3 regions of the Bradyrhizobium guangxiense genome follow, and region 1 is predicted to be linked to each of the others. Evidence: predicted binding sites of a transcription regulator. Region 1 holds the regulator's gene; each other region holds the start of a gene.

Region 1 (5,666 bases):
TTCTTCGTGCTCGCGGCCGCGCGGCTGATGCTGCTGCGTCTGGAAAAGAAGGCGGGGAAGTGACATGAACCCGATCTACGTACGCCGCCGCCGCAAGGACATCGTGGTCCGCGGCCTCTGCATCGCCGCCGCCGCCTTCGGCGTCACCTGGCTCGCGCTGATCCTGATGACGCTGCTCTACAACGGTGTGAGCGGTCTGAACCTGCAGATCTTCACCGAGAACACGCCGCCGCCCGGCTCGACCGAAGGCGGCCTGCTCAACGCTATCGTCGGCTCGCTGATCATGACCGTGCTCGGCGTCGGCATCGGCGCGCCGCTCGGCCTGTTCGCCGGCACCTATCTCGCCGAGTACGGCCGCAACGACAAGCTGACCTCGGTGATCCGCTTCATCAACGACATTCTGCTCTCGGCGCCCTCGATCATCATCGGCCTGTTCATCTACGGCGCCGTGGTGGTGCCGATGCGCGGCTTCTCGGCGATCGCGGGTGCGCTGGCGCTCGCCGTCATCGTCATCCCGGTGGTGCTTCGCACGACCGAGGACATGCTGCTGTTGGTGCCGAACGCGCTGCGCGAGGCGGCAAGCGCGCTCGGCCTGCCGCGCTCGCTGGTGATCAAGCGCATCGCCTACCGCGCCGCGCGCTCCGGTCTCATCACCGGCGTGCTGCTCGCCACCGCCCGCGTCGCCGGCGAGACCGCGCCGCTGCTCTTCACCGCGCTGTCGAACCAGTTCTTCAGCCTCAGCCTGAACAAGACGATGGCGAACCTGCCGGTCACCATCAACAACTTCGTGCAGAGCCCCTACGCCTATTGGAAGCAGCTCGCCTGGAGCGGCGCGCTGCTGATCACGATCACCGTGCTTGCCCTGAACATTGGCGCGCGCATCCTCGGCGCCGAGAGGACTGCAAAATGACCGACCTTTCCGTATCCGTGAGTTCCAACGCTCATCTTGCCTCGCAGCAGCCGCTGCCGGAAGCGCCCGCCAAGGTGACGGTGCGCAACCTCAACTTCTATTACGGCGAGCACCATGCACTGAAGAACATCAACCTGACGCTGGGCACCAACCGCGTCACGGCGTTCATCGGCCCGTCGGGCTGCGGCAAGTCGACCCTGCTGCGCATCTTCAACCGGATGTACGACCTCTATCCGGGGCAGCGCGCTACCGGTCAGCTCATGCTCGACCAGACCAACATCCTCGACCCCAAGCTGGACCTGAACCTGCTGCGCGCCCGCGTCGGCATGGTGTTCCAGAAGCCGACGCCGTTCCCGATGACGATCTACGAGAACATCGCCTTCGGCATCCGGCTTTATGAAAAGATCTCGAAATCCGAGATGGACGACCGCGTCGAGAAGGCGCTGCGCGGCGGCGCGCTGTGGAACGAGGTCAAGGACAAGCTCAACGCCTCCGGCCTGTCGCTTTCCGGCGGCCAGCAGCAGCGCCTGTGCATCGCCCGCACCGTCGCGGTGCGGCCCGAGGTGATCCTATTCGACGAGCCCTGCTCGGCGCTCGACCCGATCTCGACCGCCAAGGTCGAGGAGCTGATCCAGGAATTGTCCGAGAACTACACGATCGCGATCGTCACCCACAATATGCAGCAGGCGGCGCGCGTCTCGGACAAGACCGCCTTCATGTATCTCGGCGAGTTGATCGAGTTCGACGACACCAGCAAGATCTTCACGTCGCCGAGCGACCGGCGTACGCAGGATTACATCACCGGCCGGTTCGGCTGAGGAGACGGGACATGGGTTCTGAACATACCGCAAAGGCTTTCGACACCGACCTCCAGGAGCTCACCCGCCTGGTCGCCGAGATGGGCGGAATCGCCGAACGCATGATCGTCGAGTCCGTCGACGCGCTGATCCGCCGCGACGTCGCGCTCGGCCAGCGCGTCGTCACCACCGACGCCGACCTCGACGCGCTGCAGAAGCGCATCGAGGAACGCGCGGTGCTCACCATCGCCCGGCGCCAGCCGATGGCGGTGGATCTGCGCGAGATCGTTGGCGCCATGCGCGTTGCGACCGACCTCGAGCGGATCGGCGACCTCGCCAAGAACATGGGCAAGCGCGTCGCGGCGCTGGAGACCGACTTCCATCCGCTCAAACTGTTCCGCGGCCTGGAGCACATGACCGACCTCGTGCAGCAGCAGGTCAAGAGCGTGCTGGACGCCTATGCCGCGCACGATCTGCCGGCGGCGATGGCGGTGTGGAAGGGTGACGAGGAAGTCGACGCGATCTGCACCTCGCTGTTCCGCGAGCTCCTTACCTACATGATGGAGGATCCGCGCAACATCTCGTTCTGCATCCATCTGATGTTCTGCGCCAAGAACATCGAGCGGATCGGCGACCACGCCACCAACATCGCCGAGACCGTGTTCTACATGATCGAGGGCCAGGCGATCACCGACAAGCGGCCGAAGGGCGACATGACCACGTTCGCCACGACGATCCCGAATACCTGAAGACTTAAGGAGCGACGACACCATGGGCGCACGCATTATGGTGGTTGAGGACGAGGAAGCTCTCACCGAGCTTCTGCGCTACAACCTCGAAGGCGACGGCTATGACGTCGAGACGGTGATGCGCGGCGACGATGCCGATCCCCGCCTCAAGGAGCACATTCCCGACCTGATCGTGCTCGACTGGATGCTGCCGGGCCTGTCCGGCATCGAGCTGTGCCGCCGCCTGCGCACCCGTCCCGAGACCAAGCAGCTGCCGATTATCATGCTCACCGCGCGCGGCGAGGAGAGCGAGCGGGTGCGCGGTCTTGCCACCGGCGCCGACGATTACATCGTCAAGCCGTTCTCGGTGCCGGAGCTGCTGGCGCGCGTGAAGGGCCTCTTGCGGCGCGCCAGCCCGGAGCGGCTCGCCACCGTGCTCGCTTATGGCGACATCGAGCTCGACCGCGACAAGCGCCGTGTGGCGCGCTCGGGGCGGCCGATCGATCTCGGCCCGACCGAATATCGCCTGCTGGAGTTCTTCCTGGAGCATCCCGGTCGGGTGTTCTCGCGCGAGCAGCTGCTCGACAGCGTCTGGGGCCGCGACATCTACATCGACGAGCGTACCGTCGACGTCCATATCGGCCGCCTGCGCAAACTGCTCAATCTCGGCCGCGAGCAGGACCCGATCCGCACCGTCCGCGGCGCCGGCTACGCACTCGACGATCGCTTCGCGAAGGCCGAGCAGACGTAACGTCTAATCCAGAGAGGTCAACAAAAAGCGCACCGGCCGGCGCGCTTTTTCGTCTCGATGTTACCTGGCTGATCTCACCGCGGGCCCGGCTTGGCCGGTGCGCGCCGGCGATCCGCCGCGGGCTGATACGCCACGCGCGAGTGCTGGGCGCAATAGGGCAGGCCGGACAGCGCCTTGCCGCCGCAGAAGAAGAAATCCGGGCTCGAGGGATCGCCGACCGGCCAGTGGCAGGTCGCCTCGTTCAATTCGAGCAACGACAGCCGCTGGCTCATCGGGACCACGTTGTCGTAGGTAACGGGTTCGGCCTCGACCTCGACCTCGAAGGCCTGCGCCAGCGCGGTGTTGCCGCGCGCGATGGGGCGGCTCACCCGCATCATGTGCTGTGCCGGACGCGCCTTGCGCGGCCGGGGCGCGGCCGATGACGGGCTCTTGGCGCGGCCGGACAAACCGAGCCGGTGCACTTTGCCGATCACGGCATTGCGGGTCACATTGCCGAGCTCTGCTGCGATCTGGCTGGCCGAAAGCCCGGCCTCCCAGAGCTTCTTAAGCTGCTCGACGCGATCATCGGACCAGGTCAAAACCGTCATTGCACCCTTTCCCTCGCCGCGCGGCTGCCGTCCTGGCGCCGTTGCGGCGAATGCCTAAGCCTCGAAAAACCCGTGCCGTCAGAATCCCTTAAGGCTCGCCGGGCGCGTGACTAACGCCCGAACGTTTACGCCGGTACATGAGGACTCTTGGGATCAGAACCGCTGCACGAGATGTCGTATCTGACAGTTCAAACGCTACAATATGGCGTGACTCACGCGCAAGAGTCCGCCGACTCGCTTCCACATGTTCCGTGGTGAAAAACCCGCAAAATCGCCACCGCAAGACTACGGAATCAGCGTTTCCCGAGGCTTTCCAGGTGGCATTGACACCAGTTTCGCCGAGCATAAGATAGTTGCGCGTGCCGCCCTTAAAAGGCGGCACGTTTCGTTTTCCGGGCCGGTCGATGGTGCGTTGCGCAATGCACGCCTCACGCCGTCCGCAACATTCAAGTGACCGTCATGACTAACAGCGCAGCGCCGCATTTGCTCCCCGTTTTCGCCAGGGCCAACCTCGGTTTCGAACGCGGCGAAGGCTGCTGGCTGATCGCGACCAACGGTGATCGCTATCTCGATTTCACCTCGGGCGTCGCGGTGAACGCGCTCGGCCATTGCCATCCGCATCTGATCAAGGCGTTGCAGGAGCAGGCGACCAGGCTGTGGCACATGTCGAACCTGTTTCAGAGCCCGGACGGCGAGAAGCTCGCCGCGCGCCTGTGCAGCGAGAGCTTTGCGGACTTCGTGTTCTTCTGCAATTCCGGCGCCGAGGCGCTGGAGGGCGTGATCAAGCTGGTCCGCCATCATCATTTCTCCAAGGGCCATCCGGAGCGCTACCGCATCATCACCTTCGAAGGCGCCTTCCACGGCCGCACGTTGGCGACGCTGGCTGCGACGGGCTCCGCCAAATATCTCGAAGGGTTCGGCCCGCCGATGGACGGCTTCGACCAAGTGCCGCATGGCGACCTCGAAGCCGTCAAGAAGGCGATCGGCCCCGGCCCCGCCGGCATCCTGATCGAGCCGATCCAGGGCGAGGGCGGCGTGCGCTCGGCACCTCCCGGCTTCCTCAAGGCGCTGCGCCAGCTCTGCGACGAGAAGGGCTTGCTGCTCGCATTCGACGAGGTGCAGACCGGCATGGGCCGCGCCGGTGATCTGTTCGCCCATCGGCGCACCGGCGTCGCACCTGACGTGATGTCGCTGGCGAAGGCGCTCGGTGGCGGCTTCCCGATCGGCGCAATCCTGGCGACCGCTGATGCGGCTTCAGGCATGGGGCCTGGCTCGCACGGCTCGACCTTCGGCGGCAATCCGCTGGCGATCGCCGCGGCCAACGCCGTACTCGACGTCATGCTCAAGCCCGGCTTCTTCGACCACGTGCAGAAGATGTCGCTGCTTCTCAAGCAGAAGCTCGCCTCCGTGATCGACCGTCATCCCGACATCGTCAGCGAAGTGCGCGGCGAGGGCCTCCTGATCGGCATCAAGGCCGTCGTGCCGTCGGGCGATCTCGTGGCCGCCTTGCGCGACGAGAAACTGCTGACCGTCGGGGCCGGCGACAATGTCGTCCGCTTCCTGCCACCGCTGATCGTCAGTGAAGCCGAGATCGAGGACAGCGTCGGGCGGCTGGAGCGTGCCTGCACCGCATTGTCGGCGGGCCAGACCAAGCGGGCGGCAAGCTGATGAGCAAGTCCCCCACCAAGACGCCGAAGCACTTCCTCGACATCAACGAGCTGCCGCTGTCGGAGCTCAAGCGCATGCTCGCCGCCTCCTCCGCGATGAAGGCGAAGCAGAAGGCACAACAGCCGGTGCGGCCGCTCGAAGGCAAGACGCTGGCGATGATCTTCGAGCGGCCCTCGACCCGCACGCGGGTCTCGTTCGACGTCGCCATGCGCCAGCTCGGCGGCG
Region 2 (5,666 bases), 1.8 Mb from region 1:
GAAGACCCTCGCCGAGGCCTCCCAGGTGTAGTTGGCAGCGAACGTGACACAGTCCTGCCGGGAGATCCCGAGCGCCGCGAAGCAGGCGTTGCGCAGATCGTGATCGAGCGCGCCGACCGGCGCATCGCCGATCACGTCGCGGGGTCCCTTCACCGGGAAGGCTGCCACCGGCAGGCCGCTCGCGAGCGCTTCCAGGAGAACGAGCCCGAAGGTATCGGTCTTGCTGGGGAACACGAAGACATCGGCTGCGGCATAGATGTCCGCCAATTCCTCGCCGTGCTTCTCGCCGAGGAAGATCGCATCGGGATAGGCCTCTTCGAGCGAAGCCCGCGCGGGGCCGTCGCCGACCACAACCTTGGTGCCGGGCAGATCGAGATCGAGGAAGGCTTCGAGATTCTTCTCCACCGCAACGCGGCCGACCGACAGGAACACCGGCGCCGGCAGGCAGAGATCGACCGCGCGGGGGTGGAACAATCCGGTATCGACACCGCGCGGCCACAGCACGACATTGTCGAACCCGCGCTCGGTCAGCTCGCGGGCCAGCGCCGGCGTTGCCGCCATCACGGCGCGGCTTGGGGCATGGAAGCGGCGCAGCGCCCGCCAGATCAGCGAGCCCGGGACCGGCACGCGGGCGCGGACATATTCGGGGAAGCGGGTGTGGAAGCTGGTCGTGAAGGGCAGCCTGCGCTGGCGGCAATAGCGGCGGACCATCAGGCCGATCGGCCCTTCGGTCGCAATGTGGATGCTGTCCGGGCGTGCCTCCTCGATTAGCCTCGCGATTCGCGCCGGGCGCGGCATGGCGAGCCGCACGTCGCGATAGCTCGGCATCGCGAAGGTGCGGAACGATTGCGGCGTCAGGAATGTGAACTCGACGCCAGCACCTTCAACGCCAAGCCCTTTGGCGGCATCAGCCAGCTTGGTCAGCGTCCGAACCACACCGTTGACTTGCGGGTGCCAGGCGTCGGTCGCGACCAGGATGCGCATCAGGCGGCCACTGTCATGCAGCTCTGGCTGCAACCTGCGGGACGGCTTCCGGCTTCTGCAAATGATCCGCCCAGGTGATGATCTCGAAATGGCCGTCGTCGTGCTCGACGAGGGCGGTGCAGCTCTCGACCCAGTCGCCGCAATTCATGTAGCGAATGCCATTCTCGTCGCGGATCACGGCGTAGTGGATGTGGCCGCAGATCACGCCGTCGGCCTCGTGGCGACGCGCCTCGGCGGCGAGCGCCTGCTCGAACGCGCCGATATAGTTGACGGCGTTCTTGACCTTCTGCTTGGCCCATTGCGACAGCGACCAATAGGGCACCTTGAACAAGCGGCGGAAGAAGTTGACGAGGCGATTCATCTGGATCGCGAAGTCGTAGGCCTTGTCGCCGAGATGGGCGAGCCAGCGCGCGTTCTGCACCACGAGATCGAAGATGTCGCCGTGGATGACGAGATAGCGCTTGCCGTCGACGCCGGTGTGGACGGTGTTCTCGACCACGTCGATGCCGCCGAAATGCGTGCCGTAATAGTTGCGCAGGAACTCGTCGTGATTGCCGGGGATGTAGATGATCTTGGCGCCTTTGCGCGCCTTGCGCAGTAGCTTCTGCACGAGATCGTTGTGGGATTGCGGCCAGTGCCAGCTCGATTTCAGCGCCCAGCCGTCGACGATGTCGCCGACCAGATAGATGGTGTCGGCATCATGGTAGCGCAGGAAGTCGAGCAGAAGATCGGCTTGAGAACCGCGGGCTCCGAGATGAACGTCGGAGATGAACAACGTGCGAAAGCGCCGCTCCGGGCTCTCGTCACTCACATCGTAACTTCCCATGCGCCAGCCTGTAACAATGTCCCGTGACAGGGGGATGACCGATTGAACCCTCGAGGCGCCCTCAGATACGAATCACGCCTTGCCTCGCCCTCCCCGCGAATATCAGCCGCATGCGACAATCAGGCGACATGGCGCCGCAGGAGGCGCAAAGACAGATTGGCTTTGCACTCCCCACAAGCGGGAGAAGTGAACGAGCCGCGCGTCAGTAGAACCTGTGGAAATGATGGATCGGGCCGTGACCGTGGCCGACGCTGAAGCGGTCGGCGGCGGCGATCGCCGCGCTGATCCAGGCCTTGGCGTTGCGCACGGCGCTTGCCAGATCCTCGCCCCTGGCCACCCCCGCCGCGACCGCCGAGGACAGCGAGCAGCCGGTGCCGTGGGTGTTGCGGGTGGCGATGCGGGGTGCTGACAGCGCGATCGTGTGGTCGGCAGCGACGAGATAATCGGTGCTCTCGGCGCCCTCGCCGTGCCCGCCCTTGATCAGGACCGCACGGCAGCCCAGCGCCAGCAGGCGGCGCCCCTGGCTTTCGATCTCCGCCTCGCTCGCCGCGACCGGCTCGTCGAGCAGCGCCGCGGCCTCCGGCAGGTTCGGCGTGATCACCGAGGCCAGCGGCATCAGCCTGGTGCGCAGGGCATCGACGGCCTCGGATGCGAGCAGGCGATCGCCTGAGGTCGCCACCATCACGGGATCGAGCACGACATGCCCCGGCGACCAGCGCGACAGCGCGGCTGCGATCGCATCGATGCTGGCGGCCTGGGCCACCATGCCGATCTTCACCGCGCCAATATCGAGATCGGAAAACACCGCATCGACCTGCGCGGTGACGAATTCGGCCGGCACGGCATGGATGCCGGTGACGCCGCGCGTGTTCTGCGCCGTCAAGGCCGTGATGACGGAGGCGCCGTAGACGCCGAGCGCCGCGAACGTCTTCAGGTCGGCCTGGATGCCGGCGCCGCCGCTCGAGTCGGAGCCGGCGATGGTGAGTGCGACCGGGGTCGTCATCGCCGGACAGATTTGCAGGATACAGGTACCACCATGGCCTGTCCTAGCGCGCCCGAGGAGCACCGGCAAGCGCGCCGGGCCGGCGGCCGGCCATGATTCGCGATCGGTGGCGCGCACTACGAATCACGGCCGAGCCTCGCCACCGCAATTGTGCGGGCTTGAAAATGCAACTGCGCCGGGCCCTTGGTATAGTCTCGAACTGCTTCGCCGAAGCGCGAGACCTCCAGGTGTGGAGCTGTCTGGCGATACCGACGTCCCGGGCCGCCCCGGCCCGCGAGCCGCCTGGAATGGAATCTTGGGGTGGAACGATGTGGGCCTTTTTTGAACGTCTCCTCGACTCGTCCATGCTTTCGCCGCACGGCATCTGCCTGCTGTGGGAACCCGAGCTGATCTGGCTTCATGTCGTCGCCGACGCCTGCATCGCGGCCGCCTATTTCTCGATCCCCTTCGCGCTTGCGATTCTGGTCACCAAGCGGCGCGACCTCAAATTCGGCTGGGTCTACTGGGCCTTCGCGATCTTCATCATGGCGTGCGGTTTGACCCATGTGCTGTCGATCTACACGCTCTGGGTCCCGATCTACGGCATCGAGGGCATCGTCAAGGCGGCGACCGCGGTGGCGTCCGTGGTCACGGCCGGCGCGCTCTGGCCGCTGCTGCCGAAGATCCTGACGATTCCCTCGCCGTTCGAGCTGCGCCAGGTCAAGGCCGCGCTCGAGGAGGAGGAAATCAAGAGCCGGGACGCTACGCTGCTGCTCCGGCAGGTCAGCGACGCACAGCGTGCGATGCGCGAGAGCGTGACGCGCCTCACCGCGATCGTCGAGACCGCGGTCGACGGCGTCATTCTGTTCGATGCGCAGGACCGCATCCTGCTGTTCAATCCGGCCTGCGAGCGCCTGTTCGGCTATGCCGCCGACGAGGTGATGGGCCGGAACGTCAGGATGCTAATGCCCGAGACGGGCGCTGGGCCCGACGGCCAGCCGAGGCACTTCGCGACTGCGGGCGAGGCCACCGGCCTGCGCAAGGACGGATCGAGCTTTGCGATGGACGTATCGGTCGGCCAGGCCCGGCAGGACGGCGAATCGATCTTCGTCGGCATCGTCCACGACCTGACCACGCGCAAGCTGACCGAGCAGCAGCTCCAGCAGGCGCAGAAGATGGAGACGGTCGGTCAGCTCTCCGGCGGCATCGCTCACGACTTCAACAATCTGCTCACCGTCATCATCGGCAACGCCGAGCATCTGAGCGAGCAGCTCAAGGCCAGGCCCGACCTGCGACGCTTTGCCGACGACATCGCCCAGTCGGGCGAGCGGGGTGCCGAGCTGACGCAGCGCCTGCTCGCATTCAGCCGCCGGCAGCTGCTGCAGCCGCAGACGATTGATTGCCGGGGCCTGCTCGAGTCCATGTTCAAGCTGCTCAAGCGCACCTTGCGCGAAAACATCGAGATCACGACGGCCTCGGGGCCCGGCACGATCCTGGCCTTCGCAGACCGCGCCCAGCTCGAATCCGCCGTGCTGAACCTGGCGCTCAACGCACAGGATGCCATGCCGGCCGGAGGTCACCTGACCCTGAGCACGGAGCTGGTGACGCTCGACGACCACTATCGCGCCGTTCACCCCGAAGTCGCCTCCGGCGGCTACGCGTTGATCTCGATCACCGACGACGGCGAAGGCATGACGCCGGAGGTCACACAGCGCGCCTTGGAGCCGTTCTTCACCACCAAGGAGGTCGGCAAGGGCTCGGGTCTCGGCCTCAGCATGGTCTATGGCTTTGCCAAGCAATCAGGCGGCCACGTCTCGATCTACAGCGAGCCAGGCCTCGGGACCACGGTCCGGATCTACCTGCCGCGCGCGGACGCGGGGCAGTCACAGGCCGACCTGTCCGACGGCGAGGAGGCGGCGCCGCGCGGGTATGAGACGATCCTGATCGCCGAGGACGATCCCTTCGTCCGCTCCTCCGTCATTCGCCGGGTCGAGGCGCTCGGATATCGCGTCGTCGCCGCGGTCAACGGCAAGGAGGCCTTGCAGCAGCTGCGCGCCGATCCCGGCATCGACATGCTGTTTACCGACATCGTGATGCCGGGCGGCATGAGCGGCTGGGAGCTCGCCGACCAGGCGCGGCGGATTCGCCCCTCGCTGCCGGTCCTGTTCACCTCGGGCTATGCCCTGGAGACCCTGGTCGAGCAGGGCCGCGCGCATTCCCAGGCGATCGTGCTGACCAAGCCCTATCGCAAGGTCGAGCTCGCCCAGCGGCTCAGAGACGCACTCGCCGCGGCGGTCGTGGCCTCCTGAATCCCGGCAAGCGTGCTTGCTAAATCGTGCCGGTTTTGGCCTATTGGCCGCCAGATACGCTTTCGGAGTCCCGCGATGGTCCCTTTTTTCGTCCAGATCAAATGCAAGCTCGGCCAGTCCTACACGGTCGCCAATGCGCTTGCCGAAGCCGAGATCGCTTCCGAGATCTACTCCACGGCCGGCCAATACGACCTCCTCGTGAAGTTCTACGTCGACAAGGACACCGACATCGGCCATTTCGTCAACGAAAAGGTGCAGGTGCTGCCGGGCATCCAGGACACCCTCACCATCATCACCTTCAAGGCGTTTGGCACCGGCTAGACCCGCAACCCCTGAGGTCTGGCTGGCTTGGACCGGTGTCAGCCGAGAAGATCACCTCTCCCGAAGGGAGAGGTCGGAGCGCATCGAAGATGCGATCCGGGTGAGGGGTTAAGGTCTCACTGGAAGCTGCGGCCCCTAACGTCGTGACTTAGCTGTCCTGCTTGCGCTTGGGCCGCGGCGGACCGTCCACCGGCGGCAGCGATTTGAGGTAGTCCGCCATCGCCGCGATATCCTCGTCGGACAA
Region 3 (5,666 bases), 380 kb from region 1:
TCCCACAGCACCAGCATCACCAGATATTGCGGATAGGTCAGGCGGAGCCGGTCCAGCAGCGGTTTGTAGACGCGGTTGAAGGCATGCGCGGCGGAATAGACCGCGAAGCAGATCTGGTTGTCGAGCCGCAGCGGCGCGTCCGCTGCCGATGATTTTCGAGGCATGGAGACTCTCTCGGGATTTGTCTCATTCTGGCGCCGCGCGCCGGCACATTCAATTGCGAACAATTAAATGTGAAGCTCCGCAATTTCAATTGCACACAATCTAATTGCCTGCAATAAAGATCGCGCCCCCACCGAACCCTCAAGGAGACGACAATGTCCGTGAACGTCCTCTACAAGACCAGCGCCAAGGCCACCGGCGGCCGGGACGGCCATGCTGCAACCCTCGACGGCGCGCTCGACGTCAAGCTCACCACGCCGAAGGCGCTCGGCGGCGGCGGCGGCGCCGGCAACAATCCCGAGCAGCTGTTCGCGGCCGGCTATGCCGCCTGCTTCATCGGCGCGATGAAGTTCGTGGCCTCGCAGGGCGGCCCCAAGGTTCCCGCGGATGCCTCCGTCACCTCGACCGTCGGCATCGGCCCGCGCTCGGAAGGCGGCTTCGGGCTCGATATCGACCTCGCGGTCTCGCTGCCGGGCCTCGCCCGCGCCGACGCCGAGGCATTGGTCGCGAAGGCCCACCAGGTGTGTCCCTACTCCAACGCCACGCGCGGCAATGTCGATGTTCGCCTGACGGTCGTCTGACCGGACCGGCGGATTGGCTGGCCTGGGATCCCCCTCGGGCCGGCCGCTTCCGGCTGAATTTGCCATCGCGCGGCATGGCTGCGCGGCGGCGCATACGGCTCCACGCGAGGGCCCATTGCTGGCGCAAACAAACCTCGCTAGGCCTGTGATCAAATGACCGACACAGGGAAGCGAAGGTATGAGTTCTGAAGCCGCCACAGGTGCCATGAGCGGATTGCGCGTCATCGATCTCACGCGCGTGCTCGGCGGTCCCTACTGCACCCAGATCCTCGCCGACCATGGCGCCGACGTCATCAAGGTCGAGCCGCCCGCGGGCGACGAAGTGCGCGAATGGGGACCTCCCTTCCACGAGGAGGACGCGGCCTATTTCGTCGGCATCAACCGCAACAAGCGCTCCATCGGCCTCGACCTCGCCTCCGAGGGCGGCCGCATCGTGCTGCTCAAGATGCTGGAGACCGCCGACGTCCTGATCGAGAATTTCAAGCCGGGCACGCTGGAGAAATGGGGCATCGGCAACGACGTCCTCAGCAAGAAATTCCCGCGCCTGGTGCACTGCCGGATCTGCGGCTTCGGCGCCGACGGTCCGCGCGGCGGCAATCCCGGCTACGACGCCATCATCCAGGCCATGACCGGCATGATCGCCGCGACCGGCTCGCCCGAGAGCGGGCCGATGCGGATCGGCGTGCCGCTGGTCGACATCACCACGGGCCTTTATGCCGCGATCGGAATCCTAATGGCACTGTCGGAGCGGCAGCGCTCGGGCAAGGGCCAGTTCCTGGAGACCACGCTGTACGAGACCGGCCTTGCCATCATGCATCCGCACACCGCGAACTATTTCATGCATGGCAAGCCGCCCTCGCTCACCGGCAACGAGCATCCGAACCTTGTGCCTTACGCGATCTTCCCGACCAAGACCGACAACATCTTCATCGGCGTCGGCAATGACGGCACCTTCCGCAAGCTCGCCAAGGAGATCGGCAAGCCCGAGCTCGGCACCGATCCGCGCTTTGCCCGCAACAAGGACCGCATCGCCAATCGCGAGGCGCTGCGCGCCGAGCTGGCCGCCGTGTTCAGCCAGCACGAGGCCGAGCCGCTGTGCAATCGCCTGCTGGCAGCGGGCCTGCCCGCGGGGCCCGTGCAGAAGATCGACCAGGCGCTGACCAACGCGCACACGATCGCACGCGGCGACATCATCGAGAAGGACTGGTACAAAGGCGTCGCCTCGCCGATCCGGCTCGATCGCAGCAAGCCGAGCCTGCGCCGGCTGCCGCCGAAATTCAGCCAGCACGCGGCCGAGGTGCTCGGCGAGTTCGGCTACTCCAAGGCCGAGATCGACGCGATGGTCGCGAAGGGCACCGTCTGCGGCCCCGAGCGCAAGCGCTGAGGCCGCCACCTCCGTTCAACGAATGATGCCGCACTGCGGCGCGGGCACGATAGTGCAGCGCGAACGGAGGAGGCTGCCCGCAGCGTCTTCGCCTATTTGACGACTTCCCATTTAGCAGCGCTTGCTGCTTTCGTTTCTCCCGCTTACACAGTCATGTGAACGTCATATGGCGCTGCTAGCGCAAGCGCTTCTTTATTGACGGGCAAGGGAGGTTTTCTTGATGGCTCTTCGACATTTTGGCACCGCTGCTGCTGTTGCACTCGCGGTTGGTCTCGGCGCTTCGCCGGCGCTGGCCGTGACGGAAATCCAGTGGTGGCACGCGATGACCGGCGCCAACAACGACGTCATCGTCAAGCTGGCGAACGATTTCAACGCGTCGCAGACCGACTACAAGGTGATCCCGACCTACAAGGGCAACTACCCCGATACGATGAATGCCGGCATCGCCGCATTCCGCGCCGGCAACGCCCCGCACATCATGCAGGTGTTCGAAGTCGGCACCGCGACCATGATGGCCGCGACCGGCGCCGTGAAGCCAGTCTACAAGCTGATGGCCGAGACCGGCGAAAAGTTCGATCCCAAGGCCTATCTGCCCGCGATCACCGGCTACTACTCGACCTCGAAGGGCGAGATGCTGTCGTTCCCGTTCAACTCGTCGTCGACCGTGATGTGGGTCAATCTCGACGAGCTGAAGAAGGCCAATGTCGAGATCCCCAAAACCTGGCCCGACGTGTTCGCCGCGGCCAAGAAGCTCCATGACAACGGTCATGCCACCTGCGGCTTCTCCAACTCCTGGATCACCTGGGTCAATCTCGAGCAGCTCTCGGCCTGGCACAACGTGCCGCTGTCGAGCAAGGCCAACGGCCTCGACGGCTTCGACACCGTGCTCGAGTTCAATGGCCCGCTGCAGGTCAAGCATCTCGAGAAGCTGGTCGAGCTGCAGAAGGACAAGACCTACGATTATGCCGGCCGCACCAACACCGGCGAAGGCCGCTTCACCTCGGGTGAATGCCCGCTCTACCTGACCTCCTCGGCGTTCTTCGGCAACGTCAAGGCCCAGGCCAAGTTCAACTTCACGGCGGTGCCGATGCCCTACTACCCGGACGTCAAGGGCGCGCCGCAGAACTCGATCATCGGCGGCGCTTCGCTCTGGGTCATGGGCGGCAAGCCGGCCGACGATTACAAGGGCGTTGCAAAATTCCTGACCTTCCTCTCCGACACCGATCGTCAGGTCTACATCCACAAGGCCTCGGGCTATCTGCCGATCACCAAGGCGGCTTACGAGAAGGCCAAGGCCGAAGGCTTCTACAAGGACCAGCCCTATCTCGAGACCCCGCTGCTCGAGCTGACCAACAAGGAGCCGACCGAAAACTCGCGTGGTCTGCGCCTCGGCAACATGGTCCAGCTGCGTGACGTCTGGTCGGAAGAGATCGAGCAGGCGCTCGCCGGCAAGAAGACCGCCAAGCAGGCGCTGGATGCGGCCGTCGAGCGCGGCAACACCATGCTGCGGCAGTTCGAAAAGACCGCCGTAAAGTAAGACGATCAGCGGCAGGCCGTCAAAGCGGCCTGCCGCTCCGGGGCATCATGCAAAAGCAAGCCATTTTCCAATCCAAGCTGTTGCCTTACGCGCTGGTTGCGCCGCAGCTCGCGGTCGTCCTGATTTTCTTCTACTGGCCGGCCCTGCAGGCCGTGATCCAGTCCTTCCTGCTGCAGGACGCTTTCGGCCTGTCGACCAGCTTCGTCTGGTTCGATAATTACGTCGAGCTGTTCAGGGATGCCGCTTATTTCGAAGCGATCCTGCGCACCTTCTTCTTCTCGTTCGCCATCGCCGCGTCGTCGCTGTCCTTTGCGCTGCTGCTCGCCGTGATGGCGGACAAGCCGCTGCGCGGCTCGATGCTCTACCGGACGCTCCTCATCTGGCCCTATGCGGTGGCTCCGCCGGTGGTCGGCGTGCTCTGGATCTTCATGCTGCATCCGTCCCTCGGCGTGCTCTCGCGCTACCTGCGCGCCCTCGGCATCGACTGGAATCCGTTGCTCGATGGCGATCAGGCCGCAACGCTGATCATCATCGCCGCCGCCTGGAAGCAGATCTCCTACAATTTCCTGTTCTTCCTCGCCGGCCTGCAGAGCATCCCGAAGAGCGTGCTCGAGGCCGCCGCGATCGACGGCGCGCGCCCGATGCGGCGGTTCTGGACCGTGACCTTCCCGCTGCTGTCCCCGACCATCTTCTTTCTCCTGGTCGTCAACATCGTCTATGCCTTCTTCGACACCTTCGGCATCATCGACACCATGACCCGCGGCGGGCCCGGCAAGTCGACGGAGACGCTGGTCTACAAGGTCTATTCCGACGGTCTGCTCGGCGGCAATCTCGGCAGCTCGGCGGCGCAATCGGTGATCCTGATGATCATGGTCATCGTGCTGACGGGAATCCAGTTCCGCTTCGTCGAACGCAAGGTGACGTACTGATGGTCGAGGAAGAGGGCTTCCGGCGCTACGTCGCCCATTTCATCCTCTGGATCGGGATCGCGATCGTCGCGTTCCCCGTCTACATCGCGATCATCGCTTCGACCCAGGAGAACGCGCTGATCGCGAACGGGCAGATGTCCCTGCTGCCGGGCGGTCATTTCTTCGAGACCTACTACCAGACGATCTTCGTCGGCACGAGCGGCTCGACCCGCGAGCCGGTCGGCAACATGATGCTGAACTCGCTGGTGATGGCGCTGATGATCGCGGTCGGCAAGATCGCGATCTCGATCATCTCGGCCTATGCGATCGTGTATTTCCGCTTTCCGTTCCGGATGCCGATCTTCTGGCTGATCTTCATCACCCTGATGCTGCCGGTCGAGGTGCGCATCTATCCGACCTACAAGATCGTCGCCGACCTGCACATGCTCGACAGCTATGCGGGCCTGGCGCTGCCGCTGATCGCCTCGGCCACGGCGACGCTGCTGTTCCGCCAGTTCTTCATGACCGTGCCGGACGAGCTATTGGAAGCCTCGCGCATCGACGGCGCCGGCCCGTTGCGCTTCTTCTGGGATACGCTGCTGCCGCTGTCGCGCACCAACATGGCGGCGCTGTTCGTGATCCTGTTCATCCTCGGCTGGAATCAATATCTCTGGCCGCTGCTGATCACCACGCGCGACGACATGCAGACCATCCAGGTCGGCATCCGCAAGATGATCACCACCACAGACGCGCTGACCGAATGGCCGATCGTGATGGCGACCGCCGTGCTGGCCATGCTGCCGCCGGTGTTCGTCGTCGTTGTCATGCAGAAATTGTTCGTGCGCGGACTGGTCGAGACCGAGAAGTAACAAGTGAGTTTTCATGGCTAATGTCACCCTGCGCAATGTCCGCAAGACCTATCTCGGCGGCTTCGAGGCCATCAAAGGCGTCAATGTCGATGTCGGCGACGGACAGTTCTGCGTGCTGGTCGGACCAAGCGGCTGCGGCAAGTCGACCTTGCTGCGCATGGTCGCTGGCCTCGAGACCGTCACCGGCGGCGAGATCGACATCGGCGGCAAGGTCGTCAATCAGGT

Evidence for each region. The regulator PhoB, encoded in region 1, activates phosphate uptake and scavenging genes when phosphate is short. The targets are predictions, from matches to a motif close to TGTCATNNANCTGTCAT.
Region 2: the regulator PhoB is predicted to act here: its motif matches at 1,834-1,850, upstream of X268_RS21630 (UDP-2,3-diacylglucosamine diphosphatase).
Region 3: the regulator PhoB is predicted to act here: its motif matches at 2,277-2,293, upstream of ugpB (sn-glycerol-3-phosphate ABC transporter substrate-binding protein UgpB).

What each region holds. Positions count from the first base shown of each region.
Region 1 is NZ_CP022219.1:6,342,750-6,348,415, reverse strand. It holds gene pstC (phosphate ABC transporter permease subunit PstC) at 1-63, shown strand, start outside; gene pstA (phosphate ABC transporter permease PstA) at 65-910, shown strand; gene pstB (phosphate ABC transporter ATP-binding protein PstB) at 907-1,728, shown strand; gene phoU (phosphate signaling complex protein PhoU) at 1,740-2,456, shown strand; gene phoB (phosphate regulon transcriptional regulator PhoB) at 2,479-3,186, shown strand; gene X268_RS30480 (GcrA family cell cycle regulator) at 3,261-3,773, opposite strand; gene X268_RS30475 (aspartate aminotransferase family protein) at 4,233-5,441, shown strand; gene argF (ornithine carbamoyltransferase) at 5,441-5,666, shown strand, end outside.
Region 2 is NZ_CP022219.1:4,504,452-4,510,117, forward strand. It holds gene X268_RS21625 (glycosyltransferase family 4 protein) at 1-984, opposite strand, end outside; gene X268_RS21630 (UDP-2,3-diacylglucosamine diphosphatase) at 998-1,810, opposite strand; gene thiD (bifunctional hydroxymethylpyrimidine kinase/phosphomethylpyrimidine kinase) at 2,013-2,813, opposite strand; gene X268_RS21640 (PAS domain S-box protein) at 3,158-5,101, shown strand; gene X268_RS21645 (Lrp/AsnC ligand binding domain-containing protein) at 5,177-5,422, shown strand; gene X268_RS21650 (c-type cytochrome) at 5,571-5,666, opposite strand, start outside.
Region 3 is NZ_CP022219.1:6,723,200-6,728,865, forward strand. It holds gene X268_RS32155 (MarR family winged helix-turn-helix transcriptional regulator) at 1-164, opposite strand, end outside; gene X268_RS32160 (organic hydroperoxide resistance protein) at 318-743, shown strand; gene X268_RS32165 (CaiB/BaiF CoA transferase family protein) at 922-2,127, shown strand; gene ugpB (sn-glycerol-3-phosphate ABC transporter substrate-binding protein UgpB) at 2,348-3,664, shown strand; gene ugpA (sn-glycerol-3-phosphate ABC transporter permease UgpA) at 3,712-4,593, shown strand; gene ugpE (sn-glycerol-3-phosphate ABC transporter permease UgpE) at 4,593-5,441, shown strand; gene X268_RS32185 (sn-glycerol-3-phosphate import ATP-binding protein UgpC) at 5,455-5,666, shown strand, end outside.